Regions from separate parts of the Pseudomonas sp. Z003-0.4C(8344-21) genome, predicted to be linked through region 2. Evidence: riboswitches for the same ligand, from Rfam matches in the RefSeq annotation. Region 2 holds a riboswitch; each other region holds the start of a gene.
What was found. Region 2 has a riboswitch for cobalamin ahead of cobO (cob(I)yrinic acid a,c-diamide adenosyltransferase). Riboswitches for the same ligand answer to the same signal wherever they lie in the genome.
Positions count from the first base shown of each region.

Region 1: linked by a shared signal. The riboswitch ahead of BLU24_RS16285 (CbtB domain-containing protein) and the one ahead of cobO (cob(I)yrinic acid a,c-diamide adenosyltransferase) in region 2 are both predicted to bind cobalamin.
Region 3: linked by a shared signal. The riboswitch ahead of BLU24_RS13265 (ABC transporter substrate-binding protein) and the one ahead of cobO (cob(I)yrinic acid a,c-diamide adenosyltransferase) in region 2 are both predicted to bind cobalamin.

Region 1 is NZ_LT629756.1:3,574,300-3,581,418, reverse strand. It holds gene nfuA (Fe-S biogenesis protein NfuA) at 1-493, shown strand, start outside; gene cobM (precorrin-4 C(11)-methyltransferase) at 594-1,340, opposite strand; gene BLU24_RS16295 (cobalamin biosynthesis protein) at 1,419-1,832, opposite strand; gene BLU24_RS16290 (CbtA family protein) at 1,829-2,530, opposite strand; gene BLU24_RS16285 (CbtB domain-containing protein) at 2,541-2,738, opposite strand; cobalamin riboswitch at 2,856-3,077, opposite strand; cobalamin riboswitch at 3,162-3,373, shown strand; gene cobW (cobalamin biosynthesis protein CobW) at 3,475-4,545, shown strand; gene cobN (cobaltochelatase subunit CobN) at 4,549-7,119, shown strand, end outside.
Region 2 is NZ_LT629756.1:4,551,159-4,558,277, forward strand. It holds gene cobD (threonine-phosphate decarboxylase CobD) at 1-186, opposite strand, end outside; gene cbiB (adenosylcobinamide-phosphate synthase CbiB) at 179-1,087, opposite strand; gene bluB (5,6-dimethylbenzimidazole synthase) at 1,084-1,734, opposite strand; gene BLU24_RS20500 (cobyrinate a,c-diamide synthase) at 1,731-3,131, opposite strand; gene cobO (cob(I)yrinic acid a,c-diamide adenosyltransferase) at 3,128-3,739, opposite strand; cobalamin riboswitch at 3,821-4,044, opposite strand; gene BLU24_RS20510 (hypothetical protein) at 4,208-4,792, shown strand; gene BLU24_RS20515 (PQQ-dependent sugar dehydrogenase) at 4,859-6,172, shown strand; gene BLU24_RS20520 (C40 family peptidase) at 6,304-6,840, opposite strand; gene BLU24_RS20525 (C40 family peptidase) at 7,060-7,119, opposite strand, start outside.
Region 3 is NZ_LT629756.1:2,856,278-2,863,396, forward strand. It holds gene BLU24_RS13255 (ABC transporter ATP-binding protein) at 85-849, opposite strand; gene BLU24_RS13260 (FecCD family ABC transporter permease) at 846-1,862, opposite strand; gene BLU24_RS13265 (ABC transporter substrate-binding protein) at 1,859-2,872, opposite strand; cobalamin riboswitch at 3,015-3,208, opposite strand; gene BLU24_RS13270 (ParD-like family protein) at 3,442-3,789, shown strand; gene map (type I methionyl aminopeptidase) at 3,786-4,577, shown strand; gene katG (catalase/peroxidase HPI) at 4,658-6,928, opposite strand; gene BLU24_RS13285 (LTA synthase family protein) at 7,079-7,119, opposite strand, start outside.

The DNA.
Region 1 (7,119 bases), 980 kb from region 2:
CATCACCCAGCCTGGCACCCAGTACGCCGAGACCTGCATTGCCTACTGCAAGCCGGGCGAAGAAAAGCCTGAAGATACGGCGCTGGGGCTGAAAAGCTTCACCGCGTATATCGATTCGTTCAGCGAAGCGTTTCTCGACGACGCCGTGGTCGACTACGCCACCGACCGCATGGGCGGCCAGCTGACCATCAAGGCGCCAAACGCCAAAGTACCGATGGTCAACGCTGACAGCCCGGTCAACGAGCGCATCAATTACTACCTGCAAACCGAAATCAACCCGGGGCTGGCCAGCCACGGCGGTCAGGTCAGCCTGATCGATGTGGTGGAAGACGGCATTGCGGTGTTGCAGTTCGGTGGCGGTTGCCAGGGCTGCGGCCAGGCCGACGTGACCTTGAAGGAAGGCATCGAGCGCACGCTGCTCGAGCGCATCCCTGAGCTCAAGGGCGTGCGCGACGTGACCGACCACACGCAGAAAGAAAACGCCTACTACTAAGGCGTTCGCTGCGAATATGAAAAACGGCGCCCCGTGAGCGCCGTTTTTTTATGCCCCCGCTTTACCCAGGGTGGGAGCGAGCCTGCTCGCGAAGAGGCCATCAAGGGCGATAAAGATGCGCATGCCCCGCCCGATACAACGACGACTCGCTGAACACCTCACTCCCCAGCACCCGCCCGACCAGAATCAACGCGGTACGCCGAAAGCCTTTCGCTGCAACCTTGTCCGCAATGTCCGCAAGCGTGCCCACCACCCAGTCCTGATCCGGCCACGTCGCCCGGTGAATCACCGCAATCGGACAATCCGCACCGTAATGCGGCAACAACTCCACAAGAATCTTCTCCAGATGATTGACCCCCAGGTGAATCGCCATGGTTGCACCATGCCGGGCCAGATTGCCCAGTTCTTCGCCCGCCGGCATCGCAGTCTTGTCGGCATAGCGAGTCAGAATCACGCTTTGCGACACATCCGGCAGGGTGAGTTCGGCTCCGAGCAGCGCCGCACAGGCGGCGGTGGCCGTCACGCCCGGAATGATCTCGAACGGGATACCAAGCTCACGCAGATAACGAATCTGCTCACCGATCGCGCCGTACAGGCTCGGATCACCGGAATGTACCCGTGCGACGTCATGGCCTTCGGCATGCGCGGTCTTGATCAGCTCGATGATCTGCTCAAGGTGCAGCTCTGCACTGTTGACCACGGTTTGCGCCTGGTGCCCCTCGAGCACTGCGGCGGGTACCAGTGAACCGGCATAGATGATCACCGGACAGTGTCGGATCAACCGTTGGCCTTTGACAGTGATCAATTCCGGGTCGCCGGGGCCGGCGCCGATGAAATAAACGGTCATCGTTGGATCCTTGGAGAAGAGGCGCGACAACGCTTCAGATGAAGATTGTTCATGATGGATGGCGGCGATTATCAGGATTTACGCGGCGCCGGCCAACGCCAGAGTGGCTTGAGCGTATTTTTGTCGGCTGATCAGCAGCTTTGCCGGCGCCTGCAGGAGTTGTTCGGCAAGCGCCAGCGCTGCGCTTTCCGCCACGCCGTAGCAGCCGGTGCGTTCGTAAGCGATTTGCGACTGGTGGCTGAGCATTGACTGGTAACCGGCCAATTCCTCGCTGCTGAAGTACAGCAGGGGCAAGGCCAGTTGTACGGCCAGTTCCTGCAGGCCCGGTTCGTCGCGCTTCAAATCGATGCTGGCCAAGGCCTTGATTGACTTGAGCTCGATGCGGTGCGCCTGCAAGGCCTGGTCGAGCAACGCGCGCAGCGTGCTGGTCGGACAGCCGCGTTGGCAGCCGAGGCCGACCACCAGCGTGGACGCCGCGCGGTCATCGCTCATGCGTGGTAGTGACCGTCGCTGTTGCGGCGGAACAACCAGGCGCTGATCAGGCCCAGGGCCAGCCAGAACGCCACGTTGGTCAACTGCGAAGCGATCTTGAACTGGCTTTCCAGCGCCTCGGGCGCGAGCATCGAATGCACCAGCGGCTGCGGCGCGCCGATCACATGCGGCACCGCGAGAATCGCTACGCCGAGCAGCTTCATCAGCCAGTGCCGGCTGAAGGCGATCAGCGACAGGCCGACGGCGGTCGAGGCCGCAGTGCCGATCCACCACATCTGCCGCGACGCCAGATCAGCCGCAGCGGTGCCCGGCAATTCCGGCGGCAGGCCCAGCGTTGGCGCCAGCACGAACGTCGCGTAACCGGCCAGCCCCCAGAGCAGGCCTTGCGCGGTTGAGCGCGGCGCACGCAGGGTGTACAGACCGGCAAGCATCAGAGCGAAACCGACCGCCACCACCAGATTGCCACCGGTGGTCGAAACCACGCGCTGCCAGCCGTTTTCCGGCTCCCAGGCTTCGCCGTCATGGCTGTGCGCTGCGGTGCCGGCCGCGTGTTCGTGGACTTGGGCGACCGGTTCGGATTTTTCAAAGGTTTCGGCCTGAAGAATCAGCGGTGAGACCCAGAAGCTTTGCAGCAGTGTGAGGAGCAGGGCGGCCAGCAGGCCGCTGAAACCTGCGGTTTGCGCAATTCGCTTGATCATTCGACAGGTCTCAGTGGCACGGAAACGCGGCGCTGTGGCGGGTATCGTGGGCGGCGTTGTGCACCGCTTCGATATGCGAAAAACCGGCGAAATACACCAGGCCCGCGCCGAGAATCGAGGCGAAGGCGGCGGCAATCAGGCGTTGGCTCAGGGTGGTGGTGCTGGCGATTTTATCCGTGTTGCTGCCGGTGCTGCTGATGATCGACATGGCGCTTCCCTATAGTGTAAGGGGCAGTCGAACGCATGCGGACCCTGCGTGACGGACACGCGGAGGTACGAACAGCGCCCGCCCACCGCGGGTTTGTTATGTCCAGTGACGCCGATAGCGCACTGTGTATTGCGGGCCGGTCTCCGGGCTCGCGAGGGGTTGGCGCCTGGCCGACCTGCAAGCGTCACCTTCCCATGCCGGGTTGGCACAGTGGTTTTGACGCTTCGCTCGCTTACCGTTGCGGGGGCAGCACCGGACTGACATGGCTCTGAGTAAAGCACATGATTCACCGGTTTCCCGTTTCACCCTGTGAAGGGCACCCGTAACAAGGCGTACAGGAGAGCATGCGGGTGGGTTTGAGTCAATTTCGGGCAGTAGTGAATATCCACGAAACCAAAGCATTGACCCATCATCAACCCATGCGTAGCCTTGCGCCTTCGAGGTTCTTCGGCATCTGTCGAAGCTAAGAAGGGAACGCGGTCAAAGCCGCGGCTGCCCCCGCAACTGTGAACGGTGAAGTTCGCTGCCACGCCACTGCCAGCTCGGTCCACGAGCCCGCGGGAAGGCGCAGCGAATGCCAGGCCCGGCGCCTGAACACTGTCAGCCAGGAGACCTGCCTCGTCACAGATTCTCACTTTCAACCGGGCGGGGTGATCCGGTGGCGAACACTTCCGGCGCGCCTGCGCGTGGCCGGTTCTCGTCCCGTATGCCCGCCGCTTTGCCAAAGGGCATACCGATGAAAACACTGGCCAAACTCCCCGTCACCATCGTCACCGGTTTCCTCGGTTCGGGCAAAACCACCTTGCTGCGGCACATGCTCGACAATGCTCAGGGCCGGCGCATTGCGGTGATCGTCAACGAGTTTGGCGAGCTGGGCATCGACGGTGAAATCCTCAAGCAATGCACCATCGGCTGCACCGAAGAAGAAGCCAGCGGCCGCGTTTACGAACTGGCCAACGGCTGCCTGTGCTGCACCGTGCAGGAAGAATTCTTCCCGGTGATGCGCGAACTGGTCGCGCGTCGCGGCGATCTCGATCACATCCTCATCGAAACCTCGGGCCTGGCCTTGCCCAAGCCGTTGGTGCAAGCCTTCCAGTGGCCGGAAATCCGCAGCGCCTGCACCGTTGATGCGGTGATCACTGTGGTCGACAGCCCGGCCGTGGCCGCCGGCACCTTTGCCGCGTTCCCGGATCAGGTCGATGCCCAGCGCAAGCTTGACCCGAACCTCGATCACGAGTCTCCGCTGCACGAACTGTTCGCCGACCAACTGGCCAGCGCCGATCTGGTGATCCTCAATAAAGCCGACCAGACCAGTCCGGAAGATCTGGCGCGTGTGCGCGCTGAAGTCGCCGAAGAGTTGCCACCTGCGGTAAAAATCATTGAAGCGAGCAACGGCCGTCTGCCGCTGGACGTGCTGATCGGCCTCGGCGCCGGTTCCGAAGAACACATCGACAGCCGTCACAGTCACCACGACCATCACCACGACGGTGATGACGATCACGATGACCACGATCACGACGCCTTCGACTCGATCTCTATCGAACTGCCGCAAGCCGACGAAAGCCTGCTGCTCGACGCGCTGACGCAACTGGTGGTGCAACACGGCATCCTGCGCGTGAAAGGCTTCGCCGCGATTCCGAACAAGCCGATGCGCTTGCTGATTCAAGGCGTAGGTACGCGCTTCGACAAGCATTTTGACCGTCAGTGGGGCGCCGACGAAGCGCGCGTAACGCGTCTGGTGTTGATCGGCCAGGAATTGGATGCAGCGCAGCTCGAAGCGCAACTGCGCGCCGCGCTCAGCGTTTAAGCCATGCACCTGCTCAGGACCCAGCCCGGCGGTTTCGTCTCGGATGACAACATTGCCGACCTTGGCCAGACGCCCGCCGAGTTGGTGATCCTGTGCAGCGGCGATTCCAGCCTTGCGCTGCTCGCCGAAGCGGCGCAGCAGTTGCCGCAAGACTACCCGAGCCTGCGTCTGGCCAACCCGATGCAGGTGCAGAATCACGCGTCGGTCGATCTTTACGTCGATGAAGTGTTGCGCCACGCCAAGCTGATTCTGATTTCGCTGCACGGCGGGATTGCCTACTGGCGGTATGGCGTCGAGCGCCTGGTGGAATTGTCCGAGCGCGGCGTGCAGGTGATTCTGGTGCCGGGCGACGATCGCCCCGACCCGGAACTCAGCGACTTGAGCACCGTCAGCGCGGTGGACCGTGACCGTCTCTGGCAGTTCTTGCGTCAGGGTGGACTGGGCAACGCGCTGGATTTTTTCCGCTGCCTGGGCAATCGCTGGTTCGCCCGCGATTACCCGTGGGGCGAGCCGCAAACCTTGCCGCGTACAGCGATTTACCACCCGACCAAAACTACTGCTGCCCTGAGTGACTGGCAAGCTGAATGGCTGCCCGCACAACCGGTCGCGGCGCTGCTGTTTTACCGCTCGCACCTGCAAGCAGCCAACACTGGGTTCATCGATGTGTTTTGCCAGCGCATGCAAGCTGCGGGGCTCAATCCTTTGCCCATCGCCGTGGCCAGCCTGAAAGAACCCGGCTGCCTGACGGTGGTCGAGGATTGGCTGGACGAAGTCGAGGCCGGGGTGATCCTCAATACCACCGGTTTTGCCCAGTCCAGTCCCGAAGCGCCGCACCTGCGACCGTTTCGTCGCAATATTCCGGTGATCCAGGCGATCTGCGCCCAGGACAACGAGCCCGGCTGGCGCGACAGCGAGCAAGGCCTGGGCCCGCGCGATCTGGCCATGCACATCGCCTTGCCGGAACTTGACGGGCGCATCATCAGTCGGCCGATCAGCTTCAAGGATCTGGCCTGGCGCAGCGAGCGCAGCCAATCGGATGTGGTGTGCTATCGCGCGCAACCCGATCGCATGGATTTTGTTGCTGAACTGGCGCGGCGCTGGACTGATCTGGCGCGGGTACCGAACAGCGAAAAGCGCATCGCGCTGATTCTCGCCAACTACCCGACCCGCGACGGGCGCATCGGCAACGGTGTCGGCCTCGACACGCCAGCGGCAGCGCTGAATATCCTGCGTGCGTTGCAGGCTGAGGGCTATCCGGTTTCGGCCGATTTGCCAGGCAGCGGCAGCGAGTTGATCCAGCAATTGCTCGGCGGCGTCAGCAACGATCTCGAGACGATTGACCTGCGCCCATGCCAGCAAAGCCTGGCGATGGACACTTATATGGCGATGTTCGATGCATTGCCTGAATCCAACCGCGCCGCCGTGATCGCGCGTTGGGGCGCGCCGCACAACGACCCGATGTGCCGCGACGGACGCATGATGATCGCCGGGCTGCGTTTCGGTCTGACCTTCGTCGGCATTCAGCCGGCGCGTGGTTATCAGGTCGACCCGAGTGCGGTTTATCACGACCCGGACCTGGTCCCGCCGCACGCTTATCTGGCGTTCTATTTCTGGCTGCGCAACACCTATGGCGCGCACGGGGTGATCCATGTCGGCAAGCACGGCAACCTCGAATGGCTGCCAGGCAAAGGCGTCGGCCTGTCGGAGAATTGTTGGCCGGACGCGCTGCTCGGGCCGCTGCCGAATATCTATCCGTTCATCGTCAATGACCCGGGCGAGGGCGCCCAGGCCAAACGGCGTACGCAAGCGGTAATCATCGACCACCTGATGCCGCCGCTGACCCGCGCGGAAACCTACGGGCCGTTGCGCAATCTCGAACTGCTCGCCGACGAGTATTACGAAGCGCAGTTGCTCGACCCGCGCCGCGCCCGGGAATTGCAGCGCGACATTCTGCAACTGGTGCGTGATACGCAGATTGACCGCGAGCTGCAACTCGACGCCGCGCTGGACAGTGACGCCGACGCGGCGATCTGGTTGCCGCGTCTGGATACGTATCTGTGTGATTTGAAGGAGTCGCAGATTCGCGATGGCCTGCATATCTTCGGCGAATCGCCGAGCGGGCGGTTGCGCATCGATACCTTGCTGGCCTTGCTGCGGATTCCGCGCGGTGACGGCAAGGGCGCGCAATCGAGCCTGCTGCGCGCGGTGGCAAAAGCGTTTGAACTAGGTTTCGATCCACTGGATTGCGCTCTGGCCGAGCCGTGGGAGGGACCGCGTCCAAGCGAACTGCAAACCGTCACCGACGAAGTCTGGCGCACCGCCGGCGACACCCGCGAACGCCTCGAATTGTTCGCCACCGAGCTGATCTCCGAATCCCTGCATATCCCTTGTAGGCCTTCGCCTGCTCGCGATAGCGGTGGATCAGCCAACATCAAATCAACTGACACACCGCCATCGCGAGCAGGCTCACTCCTACAGGAATCGGGGTGGGCTGAAGTCGGGTTAATCATTGATAATTTGCGTGAGGTCATCGCACCACGCCTCGACGCCTGCGGCCCGGCAGAAATGCGCGGT
Region 2 (7,119 bases):
GTAGCAATCGCACGCCGCCTGCTCCAGGCCATCGTCGGTTTCCGGCAGGCGAGCCCAGGCGCGCAAGGGGATTTCCGGGATCGGAAAAGGCCACGGCGCCAGGCCGCTGGACAGATCCAGCCAGTCGGCTTCGGCAATGCCGTAATCGTGTGCAGCCTTGCGCAGTCGGCCACCGTGCTCAAGCATAGAATTCAGCCCCCACGCAAAGAATCAGCAGCCATAACCATACCCCGCGCTGGACCAATTGCCAGCCGCGCTCGATGGAATCGGCATCGGCGGGGGCGCCTTCACCAAGCTGCGGGCGCTCGTGCAATTCACCGTGGTAAATCGCCGGCCCACCCAGCTCGACGCCGAGTGCGCCAGCGCCAGCCGCCATCACCGGGCCGGCGTTGGGGCTGTCCCATTGTGGCGCCTGGGTGCGCCAGCACTTGAGCGCGAGGCGGGTTTTGCCGAGCAGCGCGTAGGTCAGCGCCACCAGCCGTGCAGGAATGTAGTTCAACACGTCGTCAATTTTCGCCGCCGCCCAGCCGAATCGTTCGAAGCGTTCGTTGCGATAGCCCCACATCGCGTCCAGCGTGTTGCTCAAGCGATAGAGCACCACGCCCGGCGCACCGGCGACGACAAACCAGAACAGCGCAGCAAAGACCGCATCGCTGCCATTTTCCAGCACCGATTCGGTGGCGGCGCGGGCCACGGCGTTGCTGTCGAGCTCGTCGGTCTGGCGGCTGACCAGATAGCCGACGCGAGTACGCGCTTCGGCCAGATCATCCGCGCGCAATGCCGCAGCCACCGGCGCGACATGTTCGCCGAGGCTGCGCATGCCGAGGGCGCAGTACAGCGCAAGAATCTCAACGACCCAGCCCACGTACGGCGCCCAGGAAAACGCCGTGGCGAGCAGCGTCAGCGGCAGCACCGCGATCACCCACGCGGTCACACCATGGCTGCGCCAGCCGCGGCCACCGGCGTTGAAACGTTGCTCGATGCGCCCGGCAAAATTGCCGAACGCCACCAGCGGATGCCAGCGTTTCGGTTCACCGAGCAGCGCATCCAGCGCCACCGCGGCGACACTCAACAACGCCACACTCATTGACTCACTCCCCAGTAATTTTCGTACAGCAATTCGTTCAGCGGTCGCGCCTGCGCCCAGCCTTCGAGGACCAGCATCGGCGCCGGGTAGAACTCTTTGACCGGGCCCAGACACAGCACGGCCAGCGGCTTGGCACCCGGCGGCAAGTGCAGCAGATCGGCCAGCGCCTGCGGCTCGAACAGCGACACCCAGCCCATGCCCAATCCTTCGGCACGGGACGCCAGCCACAGATTCTGGATCGCGCAGGACAGCGAAGCCATGTCCATCTCCGGCAGCGTGCGCCGGCCAAAAATGTGTTTTTCGCGATCGTCCATCAGCGCCGCCACCAGTACTTCGGCGCAGTCGTTGATGCCTTCGACCTTGAGTTTCATGAACTCGTCGCTGCGCTCGCCAAGGGCCTCGGCGGTGCGCACGCGTTCTGCTTCCACCAGATGCTGAATCTGCCCGCGCAGGGCGCGGTCGCTGATGCGGATGAAACGCCAGGGCTGCATCAGGCCGACACTTGGCGCTTGATGGGCGGCTTCGAGCAAACGCCGCAACAGTTGCGGTTCAACAGTGCCGCCGCTGAAGTGACGCATGTCGCGGCGTTCGGCGATGGCTTTGTAAACCGCCTGGCGCTCGGCTTCAGAGAATGCGTTGTCGGTCATGGCCCCATCGCTGGCAAGCCAGCTCCCACAGTGGACGGTGCAATACCTGACGAAACGTAATCCCCTGTGGGAGCTGGCTTGCCAGCGATGGCGGTCTCAAGACCGGGCGCAAACAGCGCAGCGACAGCCGCAGGATTCGACGGAAAATAAAAGTGCACATAAGAAGCCGTCATCCGCCCTTCACGGTAGACCGCCTCGGCCCCTCGCCCACCATTCGGGCTCAGCCCACGGGCAATCGGCGTCAGTTCGGTGGTCGTCAGCGAATGGTGATACGTGTGCCCGCGCAACGAGCCTTCCGGCAGATCGACCGCCTGCAACGCCAACGCCGCCAGACGCTTTTGCATCACCGCCTCGCCCTGCAACAACCCGACCAGTTCAGCGCGGGTGCCTTCGACATCGGTCAGCGAATCGAGCAGATACAGCATGCCACCGCACTCGGCCAGCAACGGCTTGCCTGCCGCATGGTGCGCGCGGATCGCCTCGATCATTGCAGTGTTCTGTGCCAGTGCAACATGGTGCAGCTCGGGGTAACCGCCCGGCAGGTACAGACTGTCCGCCTCGGGCAATTGCGTGTCGCGGATCGGCGAGAAGAAGCTCAACTCGGCGCCCATCGCCCGCAACAGATCGAGGCTTGCGCCATAGGTGAAGGCGAATGCTTCATCACGGGCCACGGCGATCCGCACGCCGTGCAACAACGGCTCAGCAGCAGTCACGTCCGGCGCTGCGAATTCGACGACGGGCGGCAAGGCGACTTCGCAACTGCTGGCCAGTGCGTCGGCGGCAGCGTCGAGGCGCAGGTCCAGATCATTCAGTTCGCTGGCCTGCACCAGGCCGAGATGGCGGCTCGGCAGCTCGATGCCGGTCTCGCGCGACAACGCGCCGTACCAGCGCAGGCCTTCAGTGAGGCTGCCTTCGAGCAATTGCGCATGACGCAAAGTGCCGACGCGGTTGGCCAGCACCCCGGCGAACGGCAGGTCCGGCTGATATTTCGCCAGGCCCAGCGCCAGTGCGCCGAAGGTCTGCGCCATGGCGGTGCCGTCGATCACTCCGAGCACCGGCACGCCAAAATGCCGCGCCAGGTCGGCGCTCGACGGCGTGCCGTCAAACAGGCCCATCACGCCTTCGATCAGAATCAGGTCCGCGTCGCCGGCGGCTTCCCACAACAGGCGACGGCTTTCCTGCTCGCCGACCATCCACATGTCCAGTTGATAGACCGGCGCACCGCTGGCGCGCTCGAGGATCATCGGGTCGAGAAAGTCCGGGCCGCATTTGAACACGCGGACCTTGCGCCCCTGATTGCGATGCAAACGGGCGAGCGCGGCGGTGACCGTGGTCTTGCCCTGGCCGGAAGCCGGCGCGGCAATCAGGACGGCCGGGCAGTGACGGGGCTGATTCAAAGTTCGACGCCTTTCTGCGCTTTGATCCCGGCCTGGAACGCATGCTTGAGCATGCCCATTTCCGTGACCGTATCGCCCATCTCGATCATTTCCGGCTTGGCGCCGCGCCCGGTCACCACCACATGTTGCATCGGCGGCCGCGCCTGCAAATCGCTGAGCACCTGATCGAGATCCAGATAACCGTGCTTGAGGGCGATGTTCAATTCGTCGAGCACCACCAGCCCTATCGACGGATCGCGCAGCAGTTCGCGAGAAACTTCCCACGCCGCCGTGGCGGCGGCGATATCGCGCTGACGGTCCTGGGTCTCCCAGGTGAAACCTTCGCCCATCACATGGAAGCGCACCTGCTCGGGGAAGCGGCGGAAGAACAGCTCCTCGCCCGTGCTGTTGCGGCCCTTGATGAACTGCACCACGCCGCACTGCATGCCGTGGCCCATGGCGCGGGCTAGCATGCCGAAGGCCGAGCTGCTTTTGCCTTTGCCGTTGCCGGTCAGCACCAGCACCAGGCCGCACTCGTCGGGCGAATTGGCGATGCGTTCGTCGATCACGGCTTTTTTGCGCTGCATGCGCGCCAGATGGCGTTCGTCGCGCTCGGGGGAATCGGTCATGGGGGAGCTCTCCGTTGAGACGGGTAAACGGCGGGCAGGCACAAGAATAGACGGCAAAAAGCCTGGCATCGCCCACCGTGATGCCGCTGGATGGATCAGGCCGGTCTCCGGGCTCATGAGCGGCGTTGGCCAGACTGCGCGCCTTCCCGCTGTTGAGCAGTGGCATTGAACGCAGTGTTCACTCATTTACCGTTGCGGGGGCAGCGCCGGGATCGTCGTGGCTTCGCGTGAAGACCACCCTCACCGGCTTCCCTGTTTCACTCTGTCGACGCAGGTCACAGAGCACCTGAAACAAGCGGCGAAGGTTAGAGGGTTGGGGGTGGAGCGTCAATTAAAGAGGCGGCCAACGGGCGAGAAACTGCCATCAATCAATTATCTGCTGGCAATCTTGTGCCAGACTGTGACAAGTGATATCAAAGAGCCATGCTTTTATCGAAAAAGTACACCACAACAATAAGGACGATGACGATGCAAGGCATGATCATCAGCAACCCGCGCCTGGAATTCCTGCGCCCGGTGCTTGAACGCTGGTTTGACTGTATCGACCGCTACAACACCGTGCGCGGCGACGGCGATACGCCGTACTGGCATGATGAGAAAGCCAACCTCGGCCTGCTCTCGGCCGCCGCCTGGATGGCCGAACTGGTGACCTTGAACGACACCGTCACCCGTAAACAGAACGAAGACGGCGAGCGCAATGCCCGCGCCGATCTGTTTATCGCCGGCAGCGAAGACCGCGCCTTCATTCAGGCCACACAACGCTGGCCAAGGGCGAACAACCTCAACCTGACCCAACCCCTGGCCGATATAACCTCTGACGCCAAACGCATCAGTTACGCCAGCGATCTCAAGCTCGGCTGCCTGTTCGTCGCCCCGCAAAAGGCCCAGCACAGCGCCAGCCCCGAAGAATTGCAGGACATGGTCGACGACCTGCAAAAGGAACACACCTGCGCCGTGGCCTGGTATTTCCCCTACGCCTACCGCAAATTGCACAGCGACGCGGGCAACTATCACCCGGGCATCGCCGTGCTGTTCAAGGAAGCCCGCGGTTGAGCAGTTGAACCATCGGGCTTGCGCCCTCCTCTATGGTTAGGAATGCATTCATAGGGAAGATCAGCAATGCGCAAGCCCCACCTCGTTTTCGTCATCGCCCTCGCCGGCGGGCTCAGCGCCTGCGGCGAAACCTCCAGCCTGCAAGTCTCCGACGGCACTGGCCCGTCGCCAAAACTGCCGGAACCGAACAAGACCCTGATCCCGACGGTGAACATCGCCCCCGCGATCGGCTGGCCCGAGGGGGCAAAACCGACGGCGGCAGCCGGTACTCAGGTCGCCGCGTTCGCCGAAGGCCTCGATCATCCGCGCTGGCTGTACGTGCTGCCCAACGGTGACGTGCTGGTGGCCGAAACCAATGCGCCACCGAAACCGGATGACAGTAAAGGCATTCGTGGCTGGGTGATGAAAAAGGTCATGGGCAAGGCCGGCGCCGGCGTACCGAGCCCGAATCGCATCACCTTGCTGCGCGATGCCGACAAGGACGGTGTGGCCGAGACCCGCACGGTATTTCTGCAAAACCTCAACTCGCCGTTCGGCATGACCCTGGTCGGCAACGATCTGTACGTGGCCGATACCGATCGCCTGCTGCGCTTTAACTACGAGCCCGGCGCCACCGAAATCAAGACCCAGCCGATCAAGGTCGTCGATCTGCCGGGCGGCACGCTGAACCATCACTGGACCAAGAACGTCATTGCCAGCAAGGACGGCAGCAAGCTCTACGTCACCGTCGGTTCGAACAGCAACGTCGGCGAAAACGGCCTGGATCAGGAAGAGGGTCGCGCGGCGATCTGGGAAGTCGATCGGGCGACCGGTAATCACCGGATCTTCGCCTCTGGCATCCGTAATCCCAATGGCCTGGCGTGGGAGCCCAGCAGTGGCGCGCTGTGGACGGCGGTCAACGAGCGTGACGAGATCGGCAGCGATCTGGTGCCGGACTACATCACCTCGGTCAAGGACGGCGGCTTTTATGGCTGGCCGTTCAGCTATTACGGCCAGCACGTCGACGTGCGAGTCAAGCCGCAGAACCTCGATCTGGTGGCCAAGGCCATCGTCCCGGATTACGCGGTCGGCCCGCACACCGCCTCGCTGGGCCTGACCTTCGCCGAGGGCAACACGCTACCGGCGCAATTCAAGGAAGGTGCCTTCATCGGCCAGCACGGCTCGTGGAACCGCAAACCGCACAGTGGCTATAAAGTGATTTTCGTACCGTTCAGTGGCGGTAAACCGACTGGACAACCGGTGGATGTACTGACCGGCTTCCTCGACAAGGACGAGAACGCACTGGGCCGCCCGGTGGGCGTGGTGATCGACCCGCAAGGCGGGTTGCTGGTGGCGGATGATGTCGGCAACAAAGTGTGGCGCGTGTCTTCTGCCAAATAACTTTCACCTGACACAAACAACTGTAGGAGTGAGCCTGCTCGCGATAGCGCCTTGTCAGTCGACATCATCGTTGACTGAAAGACCGCTATCGCGAGCAGGCTCACTCCTACAGGGATTGTGTGCGATTGGATTTATGGGTTATGCGCCAACTGCCCCGGCTGCAACACCCGCTTGGCACTCAGATAGGCCTTCTGCCAATACGCCTTTGACAGACTGTCGAGCTTGACCGTGCCGCCCGTTGCCGGTGCATGCACAAACCGCCCTTCGCCGACATAAATGCCGGCATGGCTGACCTGCGAGCCGCCGTTGGTGGCGAAGAAAATCAGGTCGCCGGTCTGCAAGCCTTCCTTGCCGACGTTCGGTGCCTGCATGACGATCATTTCGCGGGTGGAACGTGGCAGCGAGATCCCCGCGGCATCGCGGTAGACGAAACCGATCAGGCCGCTGCAATCGAAACCCGAATCCGGCGTGTTGCCGCCCCAGCGATAAGGCGTGCCGACGAGGCCGAGCGCGCGAAACAGCACGTCTTCAGCAACCGGTGAAAAAGCCTGGGAGGGACCGAACACAATCGGCGCGCGAACCACGGGGGCTGGCGGCGGTGTACGACTGGCGCAGGCGCTGAGCAGCGCGGCGCAGAGGATCAAGGTGAGGCGGGCCGACATCGTCATAAGCGGAACATCCTGATCAGGCTGCGGCTTTCTCTGCCGAATGGACAGAAACAAAACCGCCTGCGTCTGTACGCAGGCGGTTTGCCATCAATATGATTCAGGATTCTAGCGGCTACGCGGCAAACTTCAAGTAAGACTTTAACTTCACCTTGTAAAGTTTGTGTCTACTCTGTTTGCCGGTAGCCTGCGTGTCGCCACGAACGCAGCGACATCAGGGAATTACTTGCGCGCGGTGACCACGGTTGGAGCGTTCGCCAGGGCGCGTTTCGCTTCGATAAA
Region 3 (7,119 bases), 1.7 Mb from region 2:
GCCGTAAGGGCGAAACCCTAAGCCGCCATAACCGCAGCAACGGATATGTCCCCAATCAAAAACAGCAGCCCGGCTCCCACAACGTCACGAGTGAAAACGCAAAATCTGCTCACCATCAAACGGATCAGTCAAATACCGCCCCCGAACCCCAAACGTCTCCAACAAACGCTGCGGCGTCAGCACTTCCAGCGGCTTGCCCAGCGCCACCAACTCCCCACGCTCAAGCACCGCCAGACGATCACACTTGAGCGCCTGGTTCAGATCATGCAGCGCAATCAACGTAGTCACCGGCAACGCTTTCACAACACTGAGAATCGTCAACTGATGCTGAATATCGAGATGGTTGGCCGGCTCATCCAGCAACAGAATCTGCGGCCGCTGCGCCAAGGCACGGGCGATGTGCACCCGTTGTCTCTCACCCCCCGACAGGCTGCGCCAGACGCGCTGACGCAAGTGCACCGCATCGACATCCACCAGCGCCTGCTCAACGATGGCAGCGTCCGCAGTCGACCACGGTTGCAACGCCGACAACCAAGGCGTACGCCCCAGCGCCACCGCATCGAACACGCGAATGCCGTCATCGGTGTCAGCCTGTTGCTCGACCACCGCAAGCGTCTGCGCAACGCTGCGGCGCGCCATTTTGCCCAGGCGCTGACCGTCGAGCAGTACCTCGCCAGCGCTCGGCTCGCGCAGGCCGGCCAACAGCTTCAACAAGGTCGATTTACCCGCACCATTCGGCCCGACAATGCCCAGGGTTTCGCCGCGTTGCACCTGCAGGCTGACAGCCTTCAGCAACTCGGCGCCGCGCACCTTGAAACTCAAGTCTGAGCAACTCAATACCGCGTTCATCGCGCCGACCTCCGGCCCACCAGAATCAGCGCAAACACCGGCGCGCCGACCAGCGCGGTGATCACCCCGACCGGAATCACCTGCCCCTTGATCAGGGTGCGCGACAACACATCGGCGGCAATCAGAAACACCGCGCCGCCCAAGGCACTCGCCGGCAGCAGTCGAGCATGCCCGGTGCCGAGCAACAACCGCGCCGCATGGGGGATCACCAGGCCGACAAAACCGATCGAACCGACAATCGAGACCATCGCGGCCGTGACCAGCGCCGCGCAACCGATCAGCAGAATCTGCACGCGGCGCACCGGTATGCCGAGCGACGCCGCCGAATCCGCGCCAAAGGTAAACGCATCCAGCGCGCGCCGATGCCACAGGCACACGACCAGCCCGAGCAGGGCCACCGGCACCGCCAGCCACACCGACGGCCAGCGCACCCCGCCGAGGTTGCCGAGCAGCCAGAACATGATCCCGCGGGCCTGCTCGGAACTCGCCGAGCGAGTAATCAAGAATGCGGTCAGCGCATTGAACAATTGCGAACCGGCAATCCCGGCCAGAATGATCTGCCCGGTACCGTTGGTCGAGCCGCTGACCCGTGCCAGCAGAATCACCAGCACGAATGCCGTCACCGCACCGGCAAACGCGCCGGCTGACAGCGACACCAGCCCGGCACCCACGCCAAGCAAGGCGACCATTACCGCGCCAGTCGAGGCCCCGGCGGAGATGCCCAGCAGATAAGGATCGGCCAACGGATTGCGCAACAGCGACTGCAAGATCACCCCGCACGTTGCCAGCCCGGCGCCGCAGGCAGCGGCGACCAGTGCGCGGGTCAGGCGGTAATTCCAGACGATGCCTTCATCGATCGGGTCGAGCACATAACCGGCGCCCCACAGCTTGTTGGCCAGCACTTGCAGCACCACGCCCGGCTCGATCGAAGTCTCACCGATCGCCACTCCGCCGATAAGCGCAACCGATAGCGTCAGCAGTACCAGCAGCGAACGGATCAGGCGTCTGCTCATGGCGCCAGGTCGTAGGCGTTGATGGCGGCGGCCAGTTGCGCCAGGCCGTCGAAGGTGCGCAGGCTGGCCTGCATGGCCATGGCGTCGAGGATGATGATGCGGTTGTGTTTCACCGCGTCCATGTTGCGCGTCACCGGGTCGCTGCGCAGGAAGGCGAGTTTCTTCTGATAGTCGTCAGCCGGGAAACGCCGACGATCCATGCGCGCGATGACCAGAAAAGTCGGGTTGGCTTTGGCAATGGTTTCCCAACCCACGGTCGGCCATTCTTCATCCGACTCGACCACATTGCGCACGCCCAGGGTGCTCAGCATGAAATCCGGAACGCCTTTGTGCCCGGCCACAAACGGCTCGATGTCCATCTCGGCGCTGGAAAACCAGACCACAGCGCTGACATCCTTGCGCTGCTGGGTTTTCGCCGTGGCGATCGATTGCGCGAGGCTGGCCTTGAGTTGTTCGTTGAGCCGTTCGCCACGCGCCTGCACATCGAAAACCTGCGCCAGTTGGCTCACGCCTTTGTAAATGCTGTCGATGCGAAACGGCGCCAGCCGCGTGCCATCGGAGCCGACGAGGTTGTCCTTGGCTTCGCAATCGGAGGGCAGCAGGTAGGTAGGAATCTTCAATTCATGAAACTGCTCGCGGGTGCCGACCGCACCTTGCGGGCCGACCATCCATTCCAGCTCCACCGCGACCAGCTCCGGGCGCTTGCCGATCACCGCTTCGAAACTCGGTTCGTTATCAGCGAGGCGCTCTATCTTTTCGTTCTGCGCCTTGTATTGGGGCAGCACGTCGTTGAACCACAGCGAAGTGCCAACGACCTTGTCGCTCAGCCCCAGGGCATAGAGCATTTCCGTGCCGGCCTGGCCGATGGTGATCGTGCGTGCCGGGGCGTGCTGAAACGTCAGGCTGCTGCCGCAGTTCTCGATCGTCAGCGGATAAACCGTGGGCGCCGCTTGCGCCAAGGCACAGAGGCCCAGACTGGTGAACAGGGTGGCAATACGGGGCAGCAGCATGGGGCAGTCTCCAATGGAACCGTACGGGGAGGGCGGGTACGGTTTGGAAACACACCATCAAGCGCCATCAGGAAATAACGCAAGGCCGGTCATCACGCGAAAAACGCGCACGGCACGATGTCCTTCCCGGACACCCCGCCGGTTAGTAGTCATTGTGCCGGCAGGTCTCCTGACTGATGCGTCATCGCCTGGCTCCGGCCTTCCCGGGGGTTACCCAGTGGCAGTCGAGGAGCAGGCTCGGCACCTACAGTTGCGGGGGCAGTTCCGATCGATGCTGAACAAGCACCTCGGATTCCCTATTAATCCCATGCGGAAACCGGCGGCGGCATGGTAGACGATTTGGGGGGATGAGGGGGAGATGAATCTTTTGAAAAGCCCCTCACCCTAGCCCTCCCGAAACGTCGGACCGCCCGTAGGGAGAGGGGACTGACTGCGGTGGATGCGAGGGCTATGTGGACATGAAATACCGAGTCGAATGCAAATTTCAAAACCAACCGAAATCGGCTCCCTCTCCAAGGGGAGAGGGCTGGGGTGAGGGGCGGGGCCACCACAAGTCCAAAGCCGACCGCATGCTTCTAGCCACCCGCCTGCAGATCCTGAAAAAAACAAACGTCACAACCCTGATTTGCAATACGCGAACCCCAAACGCTAATATACGATCCATATACATTCCGTATCGGATTACCTCCATGGGCATCGTAAAAATTTCCGAAGACATGCACGAAAACCTGCGCATCTCCAGCAACGCACTCAGCCGCTCGATCAACGCGCAGGCCGAGCACTGGATGCGCATCGGCATGCTCGCCGAGTTGCACCCCAATCTCGACCACAGCGCGATCTGCCGTTTGCTGATCCGCGCCGAACAGAATGGCGGGCTCGACCTGCACCAACTGACACAGGAAGTCGCCCTCGCATGAGAAACCAGATCAAGCTCAACACCCCGGCCGAGATCGAAAAATCCCGCGCGGCCGGCAGACTGGCCGCCCAAGTGCTGGCCATGCTGGTACCCCACGTCAAGGCCGGGGTGACCACCGATGAACTGGATCGGCTGTGCAACGACTACATCGTCAACGTACAGAAAGCCGTTCCGGCCAACGTCGGTTATCACGGCTTCCCGAAAACCGTCTGCGCCTCGGTCAACGACGTGGTCTGCCACGGCATTCCTTCTGCTACTCCGCTGAAGGATGGCGATATCCTCAACCTCGACATCGCCGTGATCAAGGACGGCTGGTTCGGCGACACCAGCCGCATGTACGTGGTCGGTGAGGCCACGCCTGAAGCGCAACATCTGATCAAGACCACCTATGACGCCATGTGCGCAGGTATTCGCGCGGTCAAACCGGGCGCCACGCTGGGCGATATCGGTTACGCGATTCAGAGCCTCGCCGAAAAGGAAGGCTTCAGCGTGGTGCGCGAGTATTGCGGCCATGGCATCGGCAAGATCTACCACGATGAGCCGCAGATTCTGCATTACGGCTTTCCCAATCAAGGGATGAAGCTCAAGGCGGGAATGATTTTTACCGTCGAACCGATGCTCAACGCCGGCAAACGCCACGTGAAGAACATGCCCGATGGCTGGACGGTGCTGACCAAGGATGGCTCGCTGTCGGCGCAGTGGGAGCACATGGTGGCGGTGACGGAGACCGGATTTGAAGTGCTGACGGCGTGGCCGGATCAGATCGAGGGGTATGCGGCTATCAGTTGATACTGCGTTTGGCGGTCAGGATTCGTGAAATCCAACGCATAAAAAACGCCGCTTGAACAAGCGGCGTTTTCTTTTGGCCGTTACTTCAGATCGAACCGATCCAGGTTCATGACCTTCGTCCAGGCCTTGACGAAGTCATTGACGAACTGCTGTTGTGCATCCGCACTGGCATACACCTCGGCCAGCGCGCGCAACTGCGCATTGGAACCGAACACCAGATCCACCCGGGTTGCGGTCCATTTCGGCGCGCCGGTCTTGCGGTCCCGTCCCTCGAATTCATCAGCATCGCGCGTCGTCGGTTGCCACTCCACGCCCATGTCCAACAGGTTCGTGAAAAAGTCATTGCTCAGCGCTTCGGGTTTATCGGTGAAGACACCATGCCGGGTCTGCCCGACGTTGGTATTCAACACCCGCAGGCCGCCGAGCAGCACGGTCATTTCCGGGGCGGTGAGGGTCAGCAGTTGCGCCTTGTCGATCAGCAGGGTTTCAGCCGCGACGGTGTATTTGCCTTTGCTGTAGTTGCGGAAACCGTCGGCAATCGGTTCAAGAAAGCCGAACGATTCGACATCGGTCTGCTCCTGCGAGGCATCCACGCGCCCGGGCGAGAACGGCACGCTCACTGAATGACCAGCGTTCTGTGCGGCTTGCTCGACCCCGGCATTGCCGGCCAGCACGATCAGGTCCGCCAGCGAGATTTTCTTGCCGGTGCTTGCGCCATTGAATTCGCCCTGAATGCCCTCCAGGGTTTGCAGCACATGGGCCAGTTGCTCTGGCTGGTTGGCTTGCCAGAACTTCTGTGGTGCCAGACGCAAACGCCCGCCGTTGGCACCGCCACGTTTGTCCGAGCCGCGGAAGGTCGAGGCCGCCGCCCACGCCGTCGAGACCAGTTGCGCAACCGACAGGCCTGAGGCGAGGATTTTGCTTTTCAGCGCGGCGGCGTCGCTGTCGTCAATCAACGCATGGCTGACGTCAGGCAACGGGTCTTGCCAGAGCAATTCTTCGTTGGGCAATTCCGGACCGAGGTAGCGTGACAGCGGCCCCATGTCGCGGTGGATCAGTTTGTACCAGGCGCGGGCGAAGGCGTCGGCCAATTGCTCGGGATTGGCCAGGAAGCGTCGCGAGATCTGCTCGTACGCCGGGTCGAAGCGCAATGCCAGGTCAGAGGTGAGCATGGTAGGCGACAGCTTTTTGCTCGGGTCGTGGGCATGCGGAACCGTGCCGGCGCCGGCGCCGTTTTTCGGTTGCCACTGATGCGCCCCGGCCGGGCTCTTGGTCAGTTCCCACTCGAAGCCGAACAGGTTTTCCAGGTAGTTGTTGCTCCAGCGGGTGGGCGTGGTGGTCCAGGTCACCTCCAGACCACTGGTGATGGTGTCTGCGCCCTTGCCGGTGCCGAAGGCATTTTTCCAGCCCAGGCCTTGCTGTTCGAGGCCGGCCGCTTCCGGTTCAGGGCCGACGTTGTCGGCCGGGCCGGCACCGTGGGTCTTGCCGAACGCGTGGCCACCCGCAATCAGCGCCACGGTTTCTTCATCGTTCATGGCCATGCGGCCGAAGGTTTCGCGTATGTCCCTGGCCGAGGCGACCGGGTCCGGATTGCCCTCGGGACCTTCCGGGTTCACATAGATCAGGCCCATCTGCACCGCAGCGAGCGGGTTCTCCAGATTGCGTTCGCCCTGATCGGTGCGGCTTTCTTCCTTGCCGTGCAGATCCGGTTCGGCTACCAGCGTACCGTCACCGGGTTCCTGTACCGGGCCGTTGCTCTTGCCGTAACGATTGTCACCGCCCAGCCATTCGGTTTCCGACCCCCAGTACACGTCTTCATCCGGTTCCCAGACATCGGCGCGACCACCGGAAAAACCAAAGGTCTTGAAGCCCATGGATTCCAGCGCGACGTTGCCGGTGAGCACGATCAGATCGGCCCAGGAAATGTTGCGGCCGTATTTCTGCTTGATCGGCCAGAGCAGGCGGCGGGCCTTGTCGAGGCTGACGTTGTCCGGCCAACTGTTGAGCGGGGCGAACCGTTGCTGACCGGAGCCGGCGCCACCGCGACCATCGGCGGTCCGGTAGGTGCCGGCGCTGTGCCAGGCCATGCGCACGAAGAGCGGGCCATAGTGACCGAAGTCCGCCGGCCACCAGTCCTGAGAATCGGTCATCAATGCGCTGATATCTTGCTTCAGCGCCTGAAAATCCAGGCTTTTGAACGCCTTGGCATAGTCGAAGTCCTGGCCCAGCGGGTCAGACTTGGGCGAGTGCTGACTGAGGATTTTCAGGTTCAGTTGATTCGGCCACCAGTCTCGGTTGGTCGTGCCGCCACCGGCGGCATGGTTGAACGGGCATTTCGATTCGCTTGCCATGTTCGAGTCCCTATCAGGTCTGCTGCGGCCGGCTGGTGCCGACTTCGGACTTGTAAGGCTAGACCCGACTTGGCAAACCAGCTAATAGCGCAGGTATTGCGCGCCGATAGGCAAACTCTCTCAGCGCCGCGCTGCTTCTGGTCAGCGGGATCAGCTCGATTGCGCCGTGTCGTCATCGGGCACATCGTCGA